Regions from separate parts of the Maridesulfovibrio salinus genome, predicted to be linked through region 1. Evidence: predicted binding sites of a transcription regulator. Region 1 holds the regulator's gene; each other region holds the start of a gene.

Region 1 (5,143 bases):
TCTTCCTCTTTCAAGCTACATAAAAAAATTGTCATCTGTCGCCAAGGGGGATTATCCGACAGAAGACTCGGAACATGTTGAGTTTATGGAGCTTGATGAGTTCGGAAAGGTCTTTGATGTTATGTCCCGGAAAGTAAGGGAGCGCGAATACGACCTGCTCGTTTCCAAGACTTTTTTCCAGAGCGTGATTGATTCCATGCCTTCCGCTCTTATCTGGGTGGACGACGATCTTATGGTAAGACAGTGCAACGAAAAGGCCATGTCAATCTTCAATCTTGAGTCTACAGAGATCCGTCCGGTCGGAGTTGTGCAGTTCTTTTCCGGCCAGAGTGAGATTGCTCAGGGTGTTGAACGAGCTGTTAGGGAGAAAATTCCCCATACAATGGAACGGCGAAGGTTTCCTGGAGGGGGTAAAGATATTTATGATATTACTGTTTTCCCGTTGATAGGCTCTGAGAGTAAAGGCGTTGTTGTAAGGATTGACAACGTGACAGCGCGTGTCCGTATGGAAGAAACCATGGTCCAGACTGAGAAAATGATTTCGGTAGGCGGTCTCGCAGCGGGGATGGCTCATGAGATCAACAATCCTATCGGTGGGATATTGCAGGGAGCTCAAAACCTTGAAAGAAAGTTTCTGCCGGACATTAAAGCCAATCATGTTGCCTGTGAAAAGGCGGGGTGTTCTATGGAGAGCCTCCGCAGTTATTATGAATTACGTAAAATAGGAAGTATTGTTAAAGGTATAAAGGAGTCCGGAGCCAGAGCCGCGGGTATTGTCTCTAATATGCTTGATTTCAGCAGGCCAGGTAAGGATAAGATTGAAGAGGTGAATCTTACTGATCTTCTTGAAGCATCGTTGAGCCTGGCAGCCAAAGATTACGATCTTAAAAAGAAATACGACTTCCTTCATATCAGAATTGTGCGCGATTATGATAAAGGGCTACCCGGTGTCGTGTGCTCAAGAACAGAAATAGAGCAGGTTCTTTTCAACCTTTTCAAAAATTCAGCCCAGGCAATAAGAGAGCATGGGCATTCAGGTGCACATCCGGAACTTCGTGTACGAACTAGAAGGAGGGGGGACAATGCTCTTATTGAAGTAGAGGATAATGGTCCGGGAATAAAGCCTGAAATACGCAGAAGAATCTTTGAACCTTTTTTTACCACCAAGCCTTCCGGTATAGGGACCGGACTGGGGCTTTCAGTTTCATATTTCATAATCACCCAGAATCACGGCGGCAGCTTCAGCGTTGAGCCAGCACCAGACGGTGGAGCTCGTTTTGTGATACTCCTTCCCCTAAAAAAAGAATCACTGGAATTCAACGCCTGATATTACCTCTCCGGCTTAAGTTTTCATTAATATACGCATTGCGGATTTACACTTGATCAGAACATTGGTACACTTTTTTCATAAGCAATGTTAATGGCTAAAAAATCTTGTTATTTCAATCAAATCAGAGGTTAGCTGTTGCAAGCTGCAGAGTAGTGTGGCATAGTTGAATCAAGCTCGGAAGAAATTTGAAGATAATTTTTCCGGTTGTATTTTTTAATCTGATTTTGAATGTAATCCTGTTTGAATATATTTATGATTACGAAGGTGGCAGACTTTTATGGGGTTGGAACTTAGACAACAATTAAAGCTTACTCAGCAACTGGTAATGACTCCCCAGTTGCAGCAGGCTATCAAGTTGTTGCAGCTTTCCAGGCTGGAACTTGTAGATTCCGTACATCAGGAGCTTATGGAGAATCCTATACTTGAGGAAATGGACCCTCAGGAAAGAACGGATTCACCGGACTCTGACGCCGGAACCGCAACTGCGGAAGAGGTCCAGATCTCCAAGGACGCTGAATGGGAAAATTATTTAGGTGAATTTTCCAGCACTTCCAAACAGTCTGCCTCGCGTGAAAGCGAATCTCTTGAGGATGGAATGTCCTTTGAGGCGAGACTCACCAAGTCCACTTCGCTTGAAGGGCATCTGCACTGGCAGCTTTGTCTCTCAGATCTTTCTGAAAAAGAGGTTGAGATTGGAGAGTGTATCATCGGAAATCTGAGCTCCGGTGGTTTTTTAAGGATTGAGTTGGAAGAAGTGGCTGAAACATGCTACGCTGAAATCGAAGAAGTGGAAAAGGTTCTGGATAAAATCCAGAAGTTTGACCCGGTTGGGGTGGCGGCAAGAACTCCTCAGGAATGTTTGATGCTGCAGCTTGAAGCACTTAAGCTTGATGATGACCCCATTCTTGTTTCACTGGTACGTGATCATCTGGATGATCTTGAGAAAAGGCGATACAAGCCTCTGGCAAGAAAATTCAAACTCAGTATGGAGGATTTAAAGAGTTATCTTGATTTGATGACAACTCTTGATCCATTGCCCGGAGCAAGTTTTTCAGGCGGAGACTCTTTCTATATCAGTCCGGATGCTTATGTTTATGAATATGACGGTGATTTTGTTATTGTTCTGAACGAAGACGGGTTGCCCAAACTGCAGATGAACGCTTTTTATGTTGAAACTCTGGCTTCGACCAAGGGGGAAGACAAGGAATATTTTCAGGACAAGATGCGCTCGGCACAATGGCTGATGAAAAGCCTCTATCAGAGGCAGCGTACATTATATAAGGTTCTTGAATCCATTGTACGCTTTCAGAGAGAGTTTTTCGCCCATGGTGTCACCAAGCTTAAGCCCCTTATCCTGAAAGAAGTGGCGGAAGACATTGAAATGCATGAATCCACGGTGAGCAGAATCACCACAAACAAGTATGTGTCTACACCGCACGGGATCTTTGAATTAAAATTTTTCTTTAACAGTGCTCTCGGACTTGATGACGGGTCTCAGGTTGGCTCGGAGTCGGTCAAGGCGATGATCAAAAAGCTGGTCGGTGAGGAGGATACCAAGAAACCGCTCAGCGATGAGAAGATCGCCGAAATGCTCAAGGCCAGTCTTGAGGTCAACATCGCGAGAAGAACTGTAGCCAAGTACAGGACTGCAATGGGGATACCTTCCTCCTCTAAAAGGAAAAAGGTTTTCTAGCCAGGCAGGTCCGGAGAAAAAAAGCATATTCACCTATTACGAAGGAGGCTCTATGAACGTAGCATTCACTTTTAAGAACTTCGACGCATCCGAACATCTGAAGGAATATGCAAACAGCCGTTTCTCCAAGCTAGTTAAGTATGTTACCAACCCTGAAAACACCGAAATGCAGGTTAACCTCTCGGTGGACAAGTTCAGGCATGTGGCTGAGGTTATCTTAACCTCCGATCATCTGCACATCAGTGCTTATGAAGTATCAGAAGACATGTACTCCACTGTGGACATGGTTCTGGACAAGCTCGAAGCCCAGCTTCGCCGCGCTCGTGAAAAGATGCGGAGTCATAGACGCAAGGAAGTCTCTTCCGCCCGCATGGATGTAATCAGCTATGCTGAAGAGGAAGTATACAGGGAACCCGTGATTGTCGAATCCGATTCTTTTGTTCCCAAGCCCATGAGTATTGATGAAGCTGCAGAACAGCTCCAGACCATGGACCATGAATTCCTCGTATTCCGCAATGCGGACAATGAAGCTATAAACGTAATTTACCGTCGCAATAACGGCGACTTCGGTTTGATTGACCCGGGATACTAACTGATGAATATAAGTGATAATCTGGCAAAGGACCTTGTAATCTACGAATTGGAAAGCTCTGACAAGAGCGGAGTTCTGAAGGAAATGGTTTCCACTCTCAATGCCGCAGGTATTGAAGTGGATGCAGAAAAGGCTTTAAAGGTCCTTAATGATCGAGAAAAACTTGGAACAACCGGTATAGGGGATGGCATAGCCATCCCCCATGGCAAACTTGAAGGACTTGAGAAAATAGTCGTGGTCGTCGGAAGATCCGGCGAAGGTATTGATTTCGAGTCCCTTGATCTGCAACCGTGTAGGATATTCTTTATGGTTCTGGCTCCTGAAAAAGGGGCCGGAGCCCATCTAAAGATTCTGGCCCAGATCTCCCGTCAGTTGAAGGATTCTGCCTACAGGCAGGCCTTTATTGAAACCGGGGATGAAGAGGAGCTGCACAGGCTTCTCGGGATTTAGATTTTTTCCTTGAAAAAATAAAGTCTTATGAATTAGCAATGAACTCTGGTCATTGCTAATTTTGTTTATGTTACTGTTGTCATGTCGGCCGGGGTTTTCATGTTAAAAATGCGGCGCGGGGATTTTTTAAGCGGATAAAAGTCTTTTTCTCCGCATGCCGGAAGTAGACGCGAAAGGAGCAGGACGTGAAGTGCGATGTCGATTCATTTCCGGTCATAGTTGTGACCGGTCTTTCAGGAGCCGGTAAATCAACTGTTCTCAAGGTTTTTGAAGATTTACGTTTTTTCTGTGTTGACGGGCTTCCCGCGGGAATGCTCCCGCGCCTTGTGGACCTTTTCTGCACCCGTGACAATATGTATCGGGGATTGGTTCTCGGGATGGATCTGCGTCAGTTGGAATTTAGCAGTGACTGGGAAGCCACGCGTGAAGAGCTGACCAAAAGAGGCTTTTGTCCAAGCATTCTTTTTCTCGAAGCGCGTCTGCCGGAACTGGTGCGCAGGTACGCTACAACTCGTCGTCTGCACCCCCTTGAGTCCAGAGATTTCGGTCTTGAGCAGGCTCTTGAAAAGGAAAAGGAAGCACTTGATACGGTCCGCCAGCAGGCTGATCTGGTTATTGATACAACCACTTATTCCATCCATGATCTCCGGCGCAGGATTCAGGAAAAATGGGCTGAGCTTAGTGAAAAGTCTTCCGGACTCAGAGTTCACGTAATGTCTTTCGGCTTTAAGCATGATGTTCCCACGGCCGCTGACATGGTCATGGACCTCAGATTTCTGCCCAATCCTTATTTTATACCTGAACTGCGTCCTTTGTCCGGTCAGGACAAGGTTATATCCGATTATGTACTCGGTACAGAACCCGGTTCGGTTTTTATTGAGAAATATCTCGATTTCCTTCAATATGTTCTTCCTCTTTACGAGGCGGAAGGAAGATACAGGCTGACCATTGCCGTTGGATGTACCGGCGGCAGGCATCGTTCCGTGGCTACCGCTGAGAGGATATTTGCAACTCTTAAAGATAGTGGTTATTCTGTTTCACTTGAACATAAGCATATACATTTGAAATAAGGGGCACT
Region 2 (5,143 bases), 470 kb from region 1:
AGGCTTGGGGAGTATATTTCTAAAGAAGATTTCTCTGTCTGCGGGTGTAGAAGAAACAACCAGCCAGACCGAGTCCGATGAGGATAAAGGAACTGGGTTCAGGTACTGCATGCATGGTCAGAGTTGTTCCGAGGTTGCTTGCAAAGTCCCATCCGTTGGGGTCTTCGTACTGGATAGTGGCTGTTCCGCGTGCTGCTGCATCGTAGATGGTACCATCTACCAGATTTGAGTAAGTGTCATCTCCGATGTGGTCAGCAAAGCTCGTGTTCAGGAAGTCCAGGAAGAAGGTTCCCTGAGCAAGCTGAGGCAGAACTACTGCAGTCTGGGTAATGTCAGCGTTAGTGGCATCAGCACCGGGGACCCACTGGAAATCTGCGAGCTCGCTATCGAGAGCAAGTGAAGAACCGTACTGGGCTTCGAACCATGAAAGGTCGAGTTCGCCGTTAGTAATGTCTGTAGTGCCGGCTGTGGGAGCTTCAGGTGCAGTTGTAACATCAGTTGTTTCACTGGAGTAGAATTTACCTTCACCACCGGAAAAGCTCATTACGAGTGTGGCGGGATCAATATCTTCGATTTTAAGTCCCCAGAACACACCGGTAACTGTCAGCGGGGTTCCGGATTCAGGCCATACATCTTCAGAAACATTGCTGATGTTCTGTACTTTTTCAAGATCCATAACACCCCAGATGTATTTTCCAACAAGCTTGGTTCTGAGAGTGCTGACATCTGCAAATTCTGAGTAGCTGAAGTCGATGTCATTACCGGCTTCATCCACAACATTCTGGTAGAAACTCAGGTTCCAGGTGTAATCACCAACATCATCCATGCCGAGATAGTCTGCGTGGGCAAAGCTGGCGAAAGCCATTGTCATGAGAACTGCCATGCTAAGAACAATTGATTTAATCCTCATTTTAAACTCCTTTTGGTTTTCTTTAGTCTTAGCAATGTGTGTGCCATGTTTTATATAGTTGTTTTTAAAGGGCTTATTTTTTAAATAAGGTTTTTTTGGTGAAAACTGTAAAACTCTCCGACGCTTTTTTAAGTAAATGTTTACAGCTTACCAGAATTTCCAGTTGTCACCGTAAACGACAAAGAGGGCTAAAAGCATATTACTCAGTGCATGACTAAGAATACACTGGGCTAAGCTGCTTGTTTTATAGTATATATAGTTATATGCGATGCCTGCGATCATACCGGCCAGCCAGAGTTGGTGCTCAAGCCCGAACAGGATCACAGTTGAAATGAAGGTGAAAGGTGTAAATTTTCCTTGTCTGACAGACATGAAGTCAGAATTAACAAGGTAACGGCAAAGAAAGGATCTCCAGAAAAGTTCTTCCATCACAGGTACGACCAGCACCGCACCAGAAGCCCGGATTAACAGCAATAAAATATTAATCCGCTCATCGAGAAACACGTTATGGGCATAAGGGGACAGTTTTCCACTAATGAAAGGCGGTACAGCCAAGTTTATCCAGAGAATAATCACCACAGTTCCGACAATAATGCTTAGCAGTGTATGGCGCAGGTAAAGCAACTGACTCCATACTATTTCAGTGTAAAATTTCCTGAATACTACCAGCGAAATTACAACCAGAACAATCTTTACAGGATAGATTAAGCATAACTCTTGGGAGGAGATGTGTATTCCCGAAAGTTTCAGCATCTCAAGGATGGCAATAAAGGACATATATATTGAAAACGGGAGTACTCTGGCCAGGGTGTGGTTCATCTTTTTCTCGAGATTTCGAAGGTGTTGCTTTTGCTGTCCGGAAGAATGCAATGAGTAAATGAAGGGGATAAGAAAAAACACCAGCAACCGGGTATTCCCAGTTGATGGTGTTTCTTATTGAGTTTTCCTTGCCTAAATTATTTTAGAAGATTGTCTTCTGCGCTGATAAAAGAAGAGACCTATCGCACCCGCTCCGAACAGAATGAAAGTTCCGGGTTCGGGAGATGGAATTGGAATCTCGCTGAACAAAACGTCATTGGCGCAGGTCATTGCAAAAGCATAGGTCATGTGCTGTCCGGCATACTGGTCAAGTTCAATTTCAAAACCGGACCAAATAGCCGTAGCCGGAGAGTCTTCTGTTACCCTTTTTGTGTTGTAATCCCATTGGGAAAAACTGATGTATCTATCTAGGAGTGTTCCGTACTTATTCAGGTACCACTTGTCGGCCTGCACAACATGCCCGGTTCTGCCATGACCGTATGGAACGAAAGCTTCAATGTAGTTATCCCAGTCATCGATGGGCATGTCCACCTTGTAAAGGTCATAGTTGCTGCGCCTGCTCGTACGCCAACCGTTCCAGGTACTGACGTTATGTAGAATGTAGTCCCACTTGTTGTCCTGGTCAAAATCAAAAAACCAGTCAGCGGGCATTATGTTTTTACTGGTGGAAGTGTAATCAAGTTCGATTCCTTTAAGTGTATGATCATCAAAAACGAATCTTCCGCCTGTAAGTTGCGGCGTTCCCACCACGTCAGTGTTGTGATATCTCGTTTGGATTCCATCCCACTCATTCGCGGTGTCGTAGAAATTTAGATATCCTGCACTAGCAAACGATGACTGCAGCATCAGAAACAATGTGATAATAAACAGTAGCGATTTGTTTTTCATATTTTCACCTCTGCTGATTCTAAGCATAATGTGTGCCAGTTTTTGTGAAAGTCGTGTCCTGTTTTTCTGATGTGCATTTTATTGAAGTTTAATTTTCCAGTTGTGAAATGAGCTAATCAATTCTGAATACTAATCCTGAAAAAGTGGACACTGTTTATCCTAACCTGTGATCTACAGAGGTACTGAGAGTAGCACGGGCAAGTTTAGATTGTCCGGCTTAAACAGACACTACTTGTAGAGGGTATTAAGGGTATAATTCTATAGGGTTGGTTTTTGGGTGTTTTTTTATAATTTATAATATTCTGATTTATAAGGGTAAATGCTTTGAGTGTTGGCTGAGGTGGCCGTCTGATTTTACCGGACTATGTACTCGGGTATCCGGATTATTCCTGTTCTGATGTTATATTGGCGGCTTTTCAAGGCTTTCATAAAAATAAAAAAGGCTAATCTTGTTTAAATTTGTTCCATAAGAAGTTTGATAGATTATTTATTTATTCTTCCAGAACCTCCCTTTTCTATATTCCTTTGTTTAGTAAGGTTCGGGGGCCTCTCATGGTATGTTTAACAGTTCCGGTTTTATGATATGACGGTAAATTTAAATATCGATGTTTTTTGTGTAATTGTCTGTATTTATTCCTGTTTTTCTCGGTTTTATAAAATTGATTCCATCCCGTTGTTTATGTCTGTGAAGATATAGTTGGCACGGAAATAGCTTAGTTGGGTGGCAAAATATAATTCCGGGAGATTCATTTTGAAGCGATTAATACTAATTATCTTTGTCATTGGAGCATTGGCTGGTTGTGGCGGAAGCAATGCCGGAAAACTCGTCGAGGAAGGTAAGAAGCATTTTGCCGACAAAAATTATAATGGCGCGATTGTGGTTTACAAGAGTGTTCTTGATAAGTCTCCTGAAAACCTCGATGCACGACTCGGTCTTGCCAGATCATACTTAATGGCAGAGAAATACGAGAGTGCACAAAAGAATTTTGATAAATATCTTTTACAGAATCCTTACGACAATACTGTCTACCTTGATTTAGGTAAGATAGCTTTCCATAATAAAAATTTTATCAAGGCTCTCGAGTTGCTGCGTAAGTATAATGAAGCTTACCCCGAATCAGTAGAAGGAAATATCCTGATGGGACAGGCTTTCTTTTTCTCCCGCAATAATGGGGCGGCAATGGATTATTTCAATAAAGCCCTGAATCTTGATCCCGAAAATATCAGAGCAATGCTCGGTAAGGCCCGCGTTCTACTGTCCAACGCAAAAACCGCTGATGCTGAGGTCCTTGTCGATAAGATTCTTGCCAAAGATCAAATCAACCATGAAGGGTTGTACCTTAAGGCCAAATGCGTTGTTGAGCGTGGTGACACTGAAGCCTACAAAGATATTTTCCTGAAAATCCATGAAAATCATCCTAATGATGCATATGCCGCTTATGTAGTAGGTAAGCGTCTTGTTAAGGAAGGTAAATTCGACAAGGCATGGAGTCTGGCCAACAGTCTGGATAAAATAGCTCCTGAAACAGGTTTCGGACGAAAGTTGGTTGGGCTGTCTTTCTATACCCAGAAAAAATATGACGCGGCGGTCAATGCATACATGGAAGCTGTTTCCGTGCGTCCCGATCCTGAAGGTTATTATATGCTGGGTATTTGTAACTATGAAAATGGCAATTACGAGACAGCTATAAGCCATCTTCGTAAAGCTGTTGATTATTCGCCCGGCTTTTCACGCGCAAGAGAACTGATCAGTCAGATTCTCCTCCATCAGCAGAGATATGACGAATCCGTTGCTGAAGCTCGTAAGATTATTGAAGAAGACAGTGACAACCTTTTTGCAAGGATGACACTGGGTGATGCATATTTTGCCAAGGGCGAGAGCAGTAAGGCCATTGCAGAGTATGAAAAGGCGACTAAGCTAGATCCTGAAGTTGCGCAGTCATATTTCAAAATGGGAGCTGTTCATTATTCCATGGGAGAACTCGGCAAAACCGAATCCGCTCTCAAGGATGCCATAAGTGCATCACCTGAAAATGTTCGTCCAAAGGTTGTTCTCGCGGCTTTTTATCTCCGCAATGCCGAGAACGCCAAAGCTCGCGAGGTTCTTGCCAGCGGATTGGACGGAAGTCCCGAGGATGCTCTGCTTTACACCCTTCTTGCAAGAATGGATCTGATTGAGAATAAATATGATAAGGCTAAGAATTATCTGAACAAGGCTATTGAAGCGGACCCGAAGGGAGTCACTCCTTACATGATGCTTGCTACAATGAACCTTGCAGAAAAGAAAACCGATGAAGCTCTTGTCATGTACAATCGTGCCCTTGAACAAAATCCTGATTTTCTTAGGGGGCTTCTTGGCAAAGCCCAGATTCTCAATATGCTTGACCGGAAAGATGAAGCAGAAGCTTGTTATCTTAAGGCCTTGGAGAGCGAAGCTCCGGAGGCTTTTATTCGTTACGCTGTCAGCAAAGCCCGAAATGGTGAGAATGACAGAGCTCTTGAAATTCTTGCGCAGGGAAGAAAGTT
Region 3 (5,143 bases), 1.7 Mb from region 1:
CGGTCATCCCTTCCCTGAGTTTCGGCTGAAGCAGTTCATAAACCTTATGGTTCAGAGCGCAGGATTCTTCCATGAGTCTGATTTCGTCTTCATCCTTGATCAGGCGGAGATCTTCAACCAGTCCGGAAACCGGTTTGAGTTCACAGAGTTCTGTTAATTTTTCGTGTTCAAAAATATTTATGGATTTTGGGTCGTATGCAAGTTTGCTGAAGCCGTTGGCTTTGAAAAAATCGCGTAAGGCATCATATTTTCGTCCGGAATATATGAAAATATCCTCTTCATTCCAGACCCTGAGGGCCGCGTCATGGTATCTGGGGTCGGTAAGCAGGAAGTCACGTCCGTCCGGATTGATTATGAGCCATCCGGCAGTCTCGTTGCATTGGGGGTCGTGGAGTTCAAAGCCGCTCAGGTAGTACCTGTTGGCTGCAAAATTGACTAAAAGCGGGGGATGGCCGCGATCCTTGAGGATTCTGCGAACATTCTCCCGCCTTTTTTCATAGGTGGAAGCTGGAATTGTCATGTGTGTAACTTTAGATCCTGTATGTGGTTTCAGGCTGACCGTTAACCATCCTTTCAGCCCATTCTACACCCTGCATTACCGAATGATCCATGTTGGAGACCTCATACTTCCAGCCACCGAAGCGGCCCCGGGAGTATATGTCCATGGATTCAAGAGCAGGCTGTAAAATCTGTAACGCTTCATCGCGTTGCAGGCAAGGGATGGGGTAGCCGTAATCCACATTTATGGACCAGCGGGAGATAATGTCCCTGCGGTCTGATTCTTCAAGCATGGTTGTGTTTACCAAACCGCTTTCGACTTCCTGAACCACTTTTGATTCGTCCACCTTCTTATCCTTAGAGTAGGAGACTTCGCACATCAGAGCACGTCCCTTCCCGGGAACAGGTGTGTTGTTGGGTGAGTAGTTGTGGAAATTTGTAACTCTGTAAAACGGACTGTCGTTTTCAGGGAAATACATCCAGCAGCGGGAGTCCGGTTTGGAGGATGAAAGACCTATTCCCGTGACAATAACTCCGTTGTGTTTGAGCATATCTGCGGCATTTATAAGTTTTTGATCAGCGTTTTGCAGCCAGCGCGTGGTCAAAATATCCACTGGGCCGGTGTTGAGCAGGTAATCGTATTCATAGGAGGTGCCTTTGCTGTCCCTGATGATCTTATTCTGCTGGTCGATTGAAACAATTTCTGTGTCGTATTTTATGTGTCCGGAAACTGTTTCAGCCAGCCTCCGGAAAATCGCTCCGGTTCCGCCTTTCAGGGGGAATCTGAATTTATTGTTAGGTCCCCATGAAAGCTGGTCCCGCTCAAGAAGGATGTTCTTGAGCACTGACCGAAGGTCAATGACGCTGACCCGTTCACCGATCCAGGAAAAGGCCATATCCCGGGGATAGGTTGCCCATACTTTATAGTTGTACGGCATCATGAAATGTCTGGCGATGCCCGCTCCGAATATTTTGTTAATCCATTCTTCGAAGTTTTCCGGTTCCTCTTCGGCTCTCTCTCCGGGCAGAAGGCCTCGCACACACTCCCATCGTTCCTGGTTCGGAAGGTAGCGCACATTGTTTTGAAAGGGGTAGGGGACCCAGGTGCGGCAGGATCTTACCCATGATTCCCGCAGATGCTCTATGTAGTCACCTTGCAGTAGTTCATCGAGAAGTCTGTCGTAATATTCATAATGTGAGAAGGCGACATGTCCGCCTATGTCCCATGTGAATCCTTTGTCATCGGTAAAGCTTGAGGCAAGTCCTCCAGCCCAGGAATTTTTTTCCAGTACGATGAAAGATTTTTCACCCAGTTCGGTAAGTCTCCTCGCTGCGCCAAGTCCCGTTGGACCTGCGCCGATAATGGCATATCTGGTTTTCATGGGGTATTCTCCGCCTTGCGTTTATTAGCTTTTGTGAATTCAAAGCAAGGGGTGTGCCACCAGCTCAATTAACCACGAAATAGCGATAAAATGACTATGTCACTGACCTTTCTTCTCTTCGTAACAGGTTTGTAACCAATCTCAGATAGACAGTTTCTCGGTGACAGAAAACGGACACGGTGAATCTGGGTCTGAAATCAAATTCCACATTTTGGAGGAAATAATGAAAAAAATTATCGCTCTTGTTGCTGTAATGGTAATGGCATTTGCAGGTTCCGCATTTGCAGGAACCATCCAGGTTAAAGGTTCCACCACTGTTCTGCCTCTTATGCAGAAAGCTGCTGAAGCCTTCATGAAAGCCAACCCCAACGTTTCCATCTCTATTTCCGGCGGTGGTTCTTCCAACGGTGCCAAGGCACTCATCGACGGTACCACTGACATCGCCATGATGTCCCGCGACATGAAAGCCGCTGAAGTTCAGAAAGCTACAGACAACGGTCGCGCTCCTGAACAGTTCATCGTTGCCCTTGACTGCATCGTCCCCGTTGTTAACCCCGAGAACTCTGTTGGCGCAATGACCAAAGACCAGCTCTTCGGCATCTACACCGGCAAAATCACAAACTGGAAAGAACTTGGCGGCGAAGATGCAAAAGTTGTTGTCATCTCCCGTGACACTTCCTCCGGTACCTACGACTGCTGGAAAAGCAAAATCATGAAGAAAGACGGTAAGAAACATCGTGTATTCCCCGGTGCACTGCTCCAGGCTTCCAACGGTGCTGTAGCTCAGGCTGTCGCAAAGAACAAAAAAGCAGTTGGCTACGTTGGTCTCGCTTATCTGAACAAGGAGCTCAAAAGCGTTACTGTTAATGGTGTATCCGCTTCTGTTGCCACAGCTAAAGACGGTTCCTACCCCATCTCCCGCGGTCTGAACCTCTACACCCCCGGCAAGCCTTCCGGTGAAGTAAAAGCTCTTCTTGATTTCATGATGAGCCCCGCAGGCCAGAAACTTGCTGCTGACACCGGCTTCATTCCCGTAAAATAGTATCCGGGATGAACGGAAAACCGGGTCCGATATAATAGAATACTCCGGGAGGCTGGAGCCTCCCGGAGATTTTACGCTAATTAGAACAAAATAAAATTTATCAGGGGAAAAGTCGTGATCACGTCCCGCAACATCTGTTTACTTCTCATCATACTCGCAGTTGTTACCGGAGTTTATGCCTATAAACTCGGTACCAGGTCCGAAGCTGAACAGATCTTTATTTCCGCTGTCGAGAAGGTGGAGCAGAGGGGAGACTATTCTATGAGTGCCGTTGGTGCTCTTAAGAAAGTCATGATGCTTTCCACTCATGAAGTAGCTGAAAGCACGGAAGAGTCCTCGATTACAGCTGCTGAAAAGGAACTCCGGGTCAAGGAGCTCAATTCCGAGTTGAACAGGATTTATACCTTTGTACGCACCGACTCCGAAGTCATGGGTAAGAATAAAGGAGACAAAGAAACCCTGCAACTCATCAAAGACAGTGCAGAGAATATGGTTTCCTCCCGTTCCACAGGCTGGTATGTTTTCAGTGGAATACTCGGGCTTATGGGCGTGATTATCTATACTCTGTCTTCACTTGACCTTGGCCGCCGCACAATAGAGCGCATGATTCATTCTTTTTTTCTGGTCACGGCATTCACTTCGGTTCTGGTTCTTTTCCTGATTATGGTATTTCTCTTTGTCGAAGGGCTTCCCGTATTCCACTCTGTTTCCTTTACCGACTTTATTTTCGGGTTTGAGTGGTATCCGACTGATGAGCCCCCGGCACTCGGTATCTGGCCTCTTATTGTCGGTTCTGGTGCCGTTACTCTTCTTTCCTCTCTCATCGCCATACCCCTGGGCGTAATGACAGCCATTTACCTCGCTGAAATCGCGTCTCCTAAAATTCGTAATATCGTAAAGCCTGCTGTGGAAATGCTGGCCGCATTGCCCTCAGTCGTTATCGGTTTTTTCGGGATGGTTGTTGTCGCTCCTTTTCTGCAGAATACTTTTGATATCGCTGTCGGTCTCAACCTTTTCAACGCTTCTGTCATGTTGGCGTTCATGGCGGTTCCCACTATCACAAGTATTTCAGAGGACGCTCTTTATTCAGTGCCTGCTGAATTGAAGGAAGCTTCTCTGGCACTGGGAGCAACCCACTGGCAGTCTATTTACAAAGTGATGGTCCCCGCATCCCTGTCCGGTATCTCAACCGGGGTTATTCTTGGAATGGCCCGCTCGATCGGGGAAACCATGGTTGTGCTCATGGTCGCCGGTGGAGCCGGACTTCTGCCTACTTCGATCTTTGATCCGGTACGCCCCATGCCCGCGTCTATCGCTGCTGAAATGGGCGAGGCTCCGTACCACAGTGAACACTATTACGCACTTTTCGCCATCGGCATGGTGCTCTTTCTTTTCACAATGGCTTTCAACCTTGTGGCCGATTATGTCTCCCACAAGTATAAACAGGTCGGTTCTGCCACCCTGTAGCCAGGTACATGGACGTAAAACCACCGGGGAATGAAAATGAACAATTCCGCTGAAACCATAGAGCAAGTAAATTCAATGATGGAAACTAATGAGCAGGTCTCTGAGACCTTGATCGATCCGGGACACAGCAACCACTCCACAAGGGAAAAAATACAGAAGCTGTTTTTTCTGCTGTTCAAAGGGGCTGCAGCCATAAATGGTTTAGCCCTGCTGATTATCTGCGGATTCGTGCTTTACTACGGCCTTCCGGCCATGAGCTGGGAATTTCTTACCGAGGCCCCAAGAAATTCAATGACAGAGGGTGGGATTCTGCCCTGTATCGTGGGAACAGTTGTTCTCAGTTACGGTGCGTTGCTAATTGCGCTTCCCTGGGGTGTGGCGACTGCTATTTATCTTAATGAGTACGCCACCTCGCCCAAGCTGGTGCGTATTATCCGCCTCGGGATCAACAACCTTGCCGGGGTTCCGTCAGTTGTTTTCGGACTTTTCGGGCTGTCTCTGTTCGTTACGGTTATGGGCATGGGCGTAAGTATCATGGCGGGAGTCTGCACTCTCGGCGCGCTGGCACTTCCTCTCGTAATCGGTGCATCTGAGGAAGCTCTCAAGTCTGTTCCGCAGACTTACCGCGAAGCTTCTCTGGGGCTTGGGGCCACCAAGTGGCAGACCATCTATAAGGTTGTGCTTCCAGCTGCGCTGCCCGGTATGCTCACCGGGTCCATCCTGACATTGTCCAGAGCTGCAGGTGAAACCGCTG
Region 4 (5,143 bases), 700 kb from region 1:
CTCAGGGATAATGGCGGGCTTCGGGGGAACCACAGGGTCCGGAGATGCCACAGTTTCAGGTTGCGGTTTGTTTTCCGGCATTTCTTTTACCGGCTCCGGTTTCACTTTCTGAGTCTCAAGTGGTTTTTCCGGTGAAGTCTCCTGTCCTTCGTCAAGAACAATGCCATGCTTGCTTATTTCTTCCAGAGGCAGGGTTACAATACGTATGTCATAATCATTGCTAAGGGTGGCGTTGCTGACCATCTCGTTGAGTTTATCAAATGAATCGATAACTATATTGAGCAGATCAGAGCTGAGCTCAATTTTATTTTTGTATACTTGGTCAAGAACCTGTCCGATAGCATCTGCTACCTGACTGATTTTGCGCAGTTCCTGCAATGCCGCGCTTTCCTTGAGAGAGACGAGTATTCCGTAAACCTGTGCAACTACAGCGGGTGAGGGACTTTTGCTTTTTTCAAGTTGCATAAGTGCTGTTTCTATCTGGTCCAGTTTGTCCATGGACTGTTCTACAAAATGTTGCAGCGCCGGATCTTCATAAATTTCTTCTGACATAACTTCTCCCCATTTTTCTGCTTGAAATAGAATGACGTCTCAGGTCAATTCAATTATTTTAATCAATATTCCAGACTATTAATTATGCAGTCTAAGCCGTCCGGATTAAAAGTAATTACCTTTTGAAGTTTATAGAACGATAAATCCATTATCTTTTTATATGTTGAATCGAAAAAAAACGAAATGGTCTTTTGCAAATATATAACTGATTCCGGTTGCGCTTTTAGCTTCAGTGGTTAATATTGTGGGCAATGACCGTCTGTTTGCAGAGATTCGACTGATTTTATTGCCTGAAAATCAGACTGAACAATCCCTATTAAATAGATTAAATTCATGAGGAGTTAATATGGTAACTTTTTTCAATGCAAATGAAGTAGTTGAGCTGGCTATGCGAATTGAGCAGAAAGGTCAGGCTTTCTACCTGCTTGCAGCAGACGAGGCAAAGGACCCCGGTGCCAAGGAATTCTTTGACTTTTTTGCTGAAGAAGAATCCAAGCATGAGATGTTTTTCAGAAATATGCGAGACCGTCTGGGCAATATCGAAATTCCTTCCGGCAGCGATTATGAAGAATACACCCAGTACGTAATGGCTCTCGTGGATTCTCACGATGTGTTCAACTTTGATTACACCGCGGCTTTCAAGGATGAAGATTTCACCTTTGAGGATGCCGTTCGTGCAGCCATGCGTTTTGAAAAAGATACAATCCTTCTGTTCACCGAGCTGAAAAGAATGGTTCCCGAATCAGAGCGCGGAATCGTTGAAGACTGTATTGAAGAAGAACGCGGGCATCTGCGTATGCTTGCTGAAAAACTTAAAGGTTAGTTGATTGCAGCGACTTACCTTGAGATAAAGTGTAACAAAGCCCTTTTCATGATTCATGAAAAGGGCTTTGTTTTATTCTGCAATATTATTTCAGATTTTATTTCTTGATTCCAAGAGCCGTGTTTATCAGCGATTCCGTTGTGCTGATGGTCTTGGAGTTTGCCTGAAATCCACGCTGGGTGAGTATCATCTGGGCAAATTCTTCCGCAAGATCCACGTTCGATGTTTCCAGGCTGCTTCCTACAACCGAACCAAGGCCATCCTTTCCGGCGGTTCCCTGTATCGCGTCTCCGGAGTCCTGAGTGGCGCTGAAATAGTTGGAACCCTCACGCCTTAATCCATACTCATTTTTGAAATTGTAGAGATTTACCTGATACAGTTGCTGACTCAGTCCATTACTGAAATGTGCAGTCAGGATCCCGTCTGAATCAAAGTCTACATTATGCAGGTATCCTTCACCGAAACCGTTCTGTGACTGGCTTATGGTGGAAGATGATCCGTAATAGTCAGTGGTTGACAGCGCGTTGATCTTGCCGTCATTCATGACCGAAATGTTCGAGGCATTACTGCCTACACTGGAGGCGTTGGCACCCGGTATGGTCCAGCTGTCACTGCCGGACTGAATTCCCATGTTAAGGGAGATGGATTGAGTACTGGTTGTTCCATCAGCTCCTTTGAGAGTCGTATTCATAACCGGTAGCCCGTTGCTGTTCATAGCGGCCACTGTCCAGTTGCTGAGGGATTTGGGGTCATTGGCACCTTCCTTCAGGGTATAGGCACTCTGATTGATCAGGGTGCCGTCACCGGAAAAAGTAAGTGTACCTGTCATGAGCAGTCCGGCAGCGGATGTGGCGGCGTTGGCACTTGCGTCACTTCCCGGAGGAACTGTGACTATGTATTCCCAGTACTTCTTGTCCGAGGAATCACCGTCATTGGTTACTTTGTCAAAATAGACAACCATGTCATGGGTTTCACCGCTTTCATCATATATCTTGATAGAGGTGTTGTAAGCGTATTGCTCGGATGTCAGGGGAATCTCATTTTTTCCGTTCCAGGTCTGCATCAAGGAGAAAAAAGGAGAACCTTCCACTTCAGTATTGTCCACACTTCCGGAGTCAAGGTTGGTGCGGATGGAAACTTCATCAGTGGGCTTGGGGTCGGACTTAACAACAAGCACATCCTGACCTGCAGCATTTTTTTCCGTTTTCATGGGCAGGGCTATATTCTGGGAAGCAGTTCCGATGTTTCCATCATTGTCGATGGCGTATCCCTGCAGGATATTCTCGTGAGAATCCACGAGAACTCCGTTTTTGTCGAAATGGAAATTACCGGCTCGGGTGTAGTAGCTTCCGGTGTTATCGGATTTGGCCACACGGAAAAATCCCTGTCCCCCGATGGCGAGGTCGGTGCTGTTGTTGGTGTGCTCGAACGAGCCTTCTTTAAAATTGATTCGCGTAGAAGACACCCTTGAACCGAGGCCTATCTGCCCGACTGTGTTTGCTCCTCCCCCGGCGACTACTCCTGAGATGGAACCGACGTGGCTCTGGCTGTTCAAGGTTTCAAGAAAAGTGTCTCCGCTCTTGTAGGCCGTGGTATTCACGTTGGCAAGGTTGGCCCCGATCTGCTGCATCAGCATACCGTGCGACTTGATGCCGGCCGAGCCTATGTACATTGAGCTGAAAGCCATGAAAAAACTCCTTGAGGGGTCCGGCATTATATGTTGACTCCGCCGAAACCTGTTAAACCGTACAAGCGGGAATAAAAATCCGCTCACACGTATTTAAGCAAAGGGCGTGCCTAAAGTTATGATTAGCTTATCTTAAGGATTTGTATGGATAAATTAAGATGATAAAGGGAAAAAAAGTTCCCCATAAATGGATAATACTGGAATAGGGGGGATAAAAATTCAGTGCAGGAAGAGGGAAGGGTTAAACAGATATTTTTTTTGATATATGTTTTTTAAGCTTTATGGCCGGCTGTGATCCGGGATTGAGATTCAGGCATTTATCAATATATATGAGGCATTCCTTGCGTTTTCCCAGCTCAAACAGGCAGCGGGCGATGTTGAAAAAGAGATTCTCATCGTCGTCAGTCAGCCCGATTGCTCTTTTATAGAACTCTATAGCCTCTTCAAACATATGATTTTTGCGAAGGGATATTCCGAAGTCGTTGAACAGATGCTTATGCTGCTTTTCAAATGCGGCATCAAGCTTAACCAGACGGTTGAATATATCAACCGCCTTTTCATCTTCATTTCTGGAAAGATAGCATAAGCCTATTCCGAAGTTCGCGCGGATGTTTTCCTCGTCAAGATTCAGGGCTTTTCCGTATTCCACTTCTGCGGTGAAGGTGTTTCCCAGCTGACGTTGACGGTCTGCCTTTGCCAGAGTTTTGCTCAACTCTTTCATGGCCGGGAAAACCTCTGACGTATATAGCTCCAGCTCTGGAGTAAACGACTCAAGCAGCTCTTCCTTGCTGATTGTCAGTGCTTCCCCTGAAGGCACGTTATTTTCGTTCAGTGCCTGCAGGGAGATATCCCCATTCTCTTCTTCCTCGGCATAGTAAAGAAAGGATTGAACAACCTTTCTCTTGGTTGTACCTGTCCCTATTTCCTGAACTATCCTTGTTGAGAAAGCGCCCCTGATTCTGGGCTGCATGGAAGAATCGGTAGCCATGACTGGTCCCTGTTTCCTTGTTGATCATACGTGGCAGAAAGTGCTTTTATGCGTTCAGGTGCTTGTCTAGCACATTTTGTCCCGACCCACAATTTATGAAAATATAAAAAAAGCGGGGTATTACAGTGCAATACCCCGCTTGATAATGTATACTTTGATCCTATTCGGTCAATGGCCGATTTATTTACAGGATGTAACGGGACAGGTCGCGATCTTCCACAACGTCCTTCAGTTTTTCCTGCACGTATTCTCGGTCGATGACAATGCTTTCACCGGAGCGGTCCGGAGCTTCAAAGGAAAGGTCGGAAAGTATCTTCTCCATGATGGTGTAAAGACGTCTGGCCCCTATGTTTTCGGTTTCCTCGTTAATCTTCTGGGCATGGTAGGCCACTTCCTCCAGAGCTTCCTTGCTGAAATCGATAGTAAGCTGTTCGGTTTCCAGCAGGGCTTTATACTGAACAGTAAGTGCGTTCTGAGGTTCGGTCAGGATTCTGTAGAATTCATCTTTGCCAAGGGAGGAAAGTTCTACTCTCAAGGGAAAACGTCCCTGAAGTTCGGGAATGAGATCGGAGGGCTTGGCATAGTGGAAAGCACCTGCGGAGATAAACAGGATGTGGTCAGTCTTGACCATACCGTACTTTGTGTTGACCACGCACCCTTCAACAACAGGTAGAAGGTCACGCTGTACACCTTCACGGGAAACATCTGTTGAACCACCTTCCTGTTTCCCGGCAATCTTGTCGATTTCGTCAAGGAAGAGGATGCCGCTCTGTTCCACTCTTTCGCGGGCGAGTTCCGCCACGTTGTCCATGTCGATTAGTTTTTCGGATTCCTGCTGGATGAGAATTTCGTATGCTTCCCTGATGTTGACCTTGCGGGTCTTTTTCTTTCCGGGAAACATTTTACTCATCATGTCGGAAACCTGCATGCCCATATCTTCCATGCCGGGCATGGACATTATTTCAACTCCGCCTCCCTGCACAGTAACTTCAATCTCAACCTCACGGTCATTCAGTCTGCCTTCTCGCCACATCTTGCGGAATTTCTCCCGGGTGGATGAGGAATCCACAGCCGGCTTTTCTTCCTGCTGAGG

Evidence for each region. Region 1 encodes sigma-54, which starts transcription at its own class of promoters, with help from an activator protein. Its sites were predicted from a motif close to CTGGCACGGNNNNTGCTT; they were not measured.
Region 2: the regulator sigma-54 is predicted to act here: its motif matches at 2,639-2,656, upstream of ACZ5PW_RS09415 (PEP-CTERM sorting domain-containing protein).
Region 3: the regulator sigma-54 is predicted to act here: its motif matches at 1,923-1,940, upstream of ACZ5PW_RS03840 (protoporphyrinogen/coproporphyrinogen oxidase).
Region 4: the regulator sigma-54 is predicted to act here: its motif matches at 3,158-3,175, upstream of ACZ5PW_RS08340 (flagellar hook protein FlgE).

What each region holds. Positions count from the first base shown of each region.
Region 1 covers NZ_AP042461.1:2,562,358-2,567,500, forward strand. The annotation lists gene ACZ5PW_RS11685 (sensor histidine kinase) at 1-1,327, shown strand, start outside; gene rpoN (RNA polymerase factor sigma-54) at 1,608-3,023, shown strand; gene hpf (ribosome hibernation-promoting factor, HPF/YfiA family) at 3,076-3,615, shown strand; gene ACZ5PW_RS11700 (PTS sugar transporter subunit IIA) at 3,619-4,065, shown strand; gene rapZ (RNase adapter RapZ) at 4,251-5,135, shown strand.
Region 2 covers NZ_AP042461.1:2,097,338-2,102,480, forward strand. The annotation lists gene ACZ5PW_RS09405 (PEP-CTERM sorting domain-containing protein) at 20-910, opposite strand; gene ACZ5PW_RS09410 (CAAX prenyl protease-related protein) at 1,058-1,729, opposite strand; gene ACZ5PW_RS09415 (PEP-CTERM sorting domain-containing protein) at 1,862-2,617, opposite strand; gene prsT (XrtA/PEP-CTERM system TPR-repeat protein PrsT) at 3,369-5,143, shown strand, end outside.
Region 3 covers NZ_AP042461.1:871,039-876,181, forward strand. The annotation lists gene ACZ5PW_RS03835 (M24 family metallopeptidase) at 1-520, opposite strand, end outside; gene ACZ5PW_RS03840 (protoporphyrinogen/coproporphyrinogen oxidase) at 531-1,880, opposite strand; gene ACZ5PW_RS03845 (PstS family phosphate ABC transporter substrate-binding protein) at 2,104-2,922, shown strand; gene pstC (phosphate ABC transporter permease subunit PstC) at 3,526-4,389, shown strand; gene pstA (phosphate ABC transporter permease PstA) at 4,426-5,143, shown strand, end outside.
Region 4 covers NZ_AP042461.1:1,861,424-1,866,566, forward strand. The annotation lists gene ACZ5PW_RS08330 (pyridoxal phosphate-dependent aminotransferase) at 1-552, opposite strand, end outside; gene ACZ5PW_RS08335 (ferritin-like domain-containing protein) at 899-1,375, shown strand; gene ACZ5PW_RS08340 (flagellar hook protein FlgE) at 1,473-3,062, opposite strand; gene ACZ5PW_RS08345 (tetratricopeptide repeat protein) at 3,304-4,050, opposite strand; gene hslU (ATP-dependent protease ATPase subunit HslU) at 4,235-5,143, opposite strand, start outside.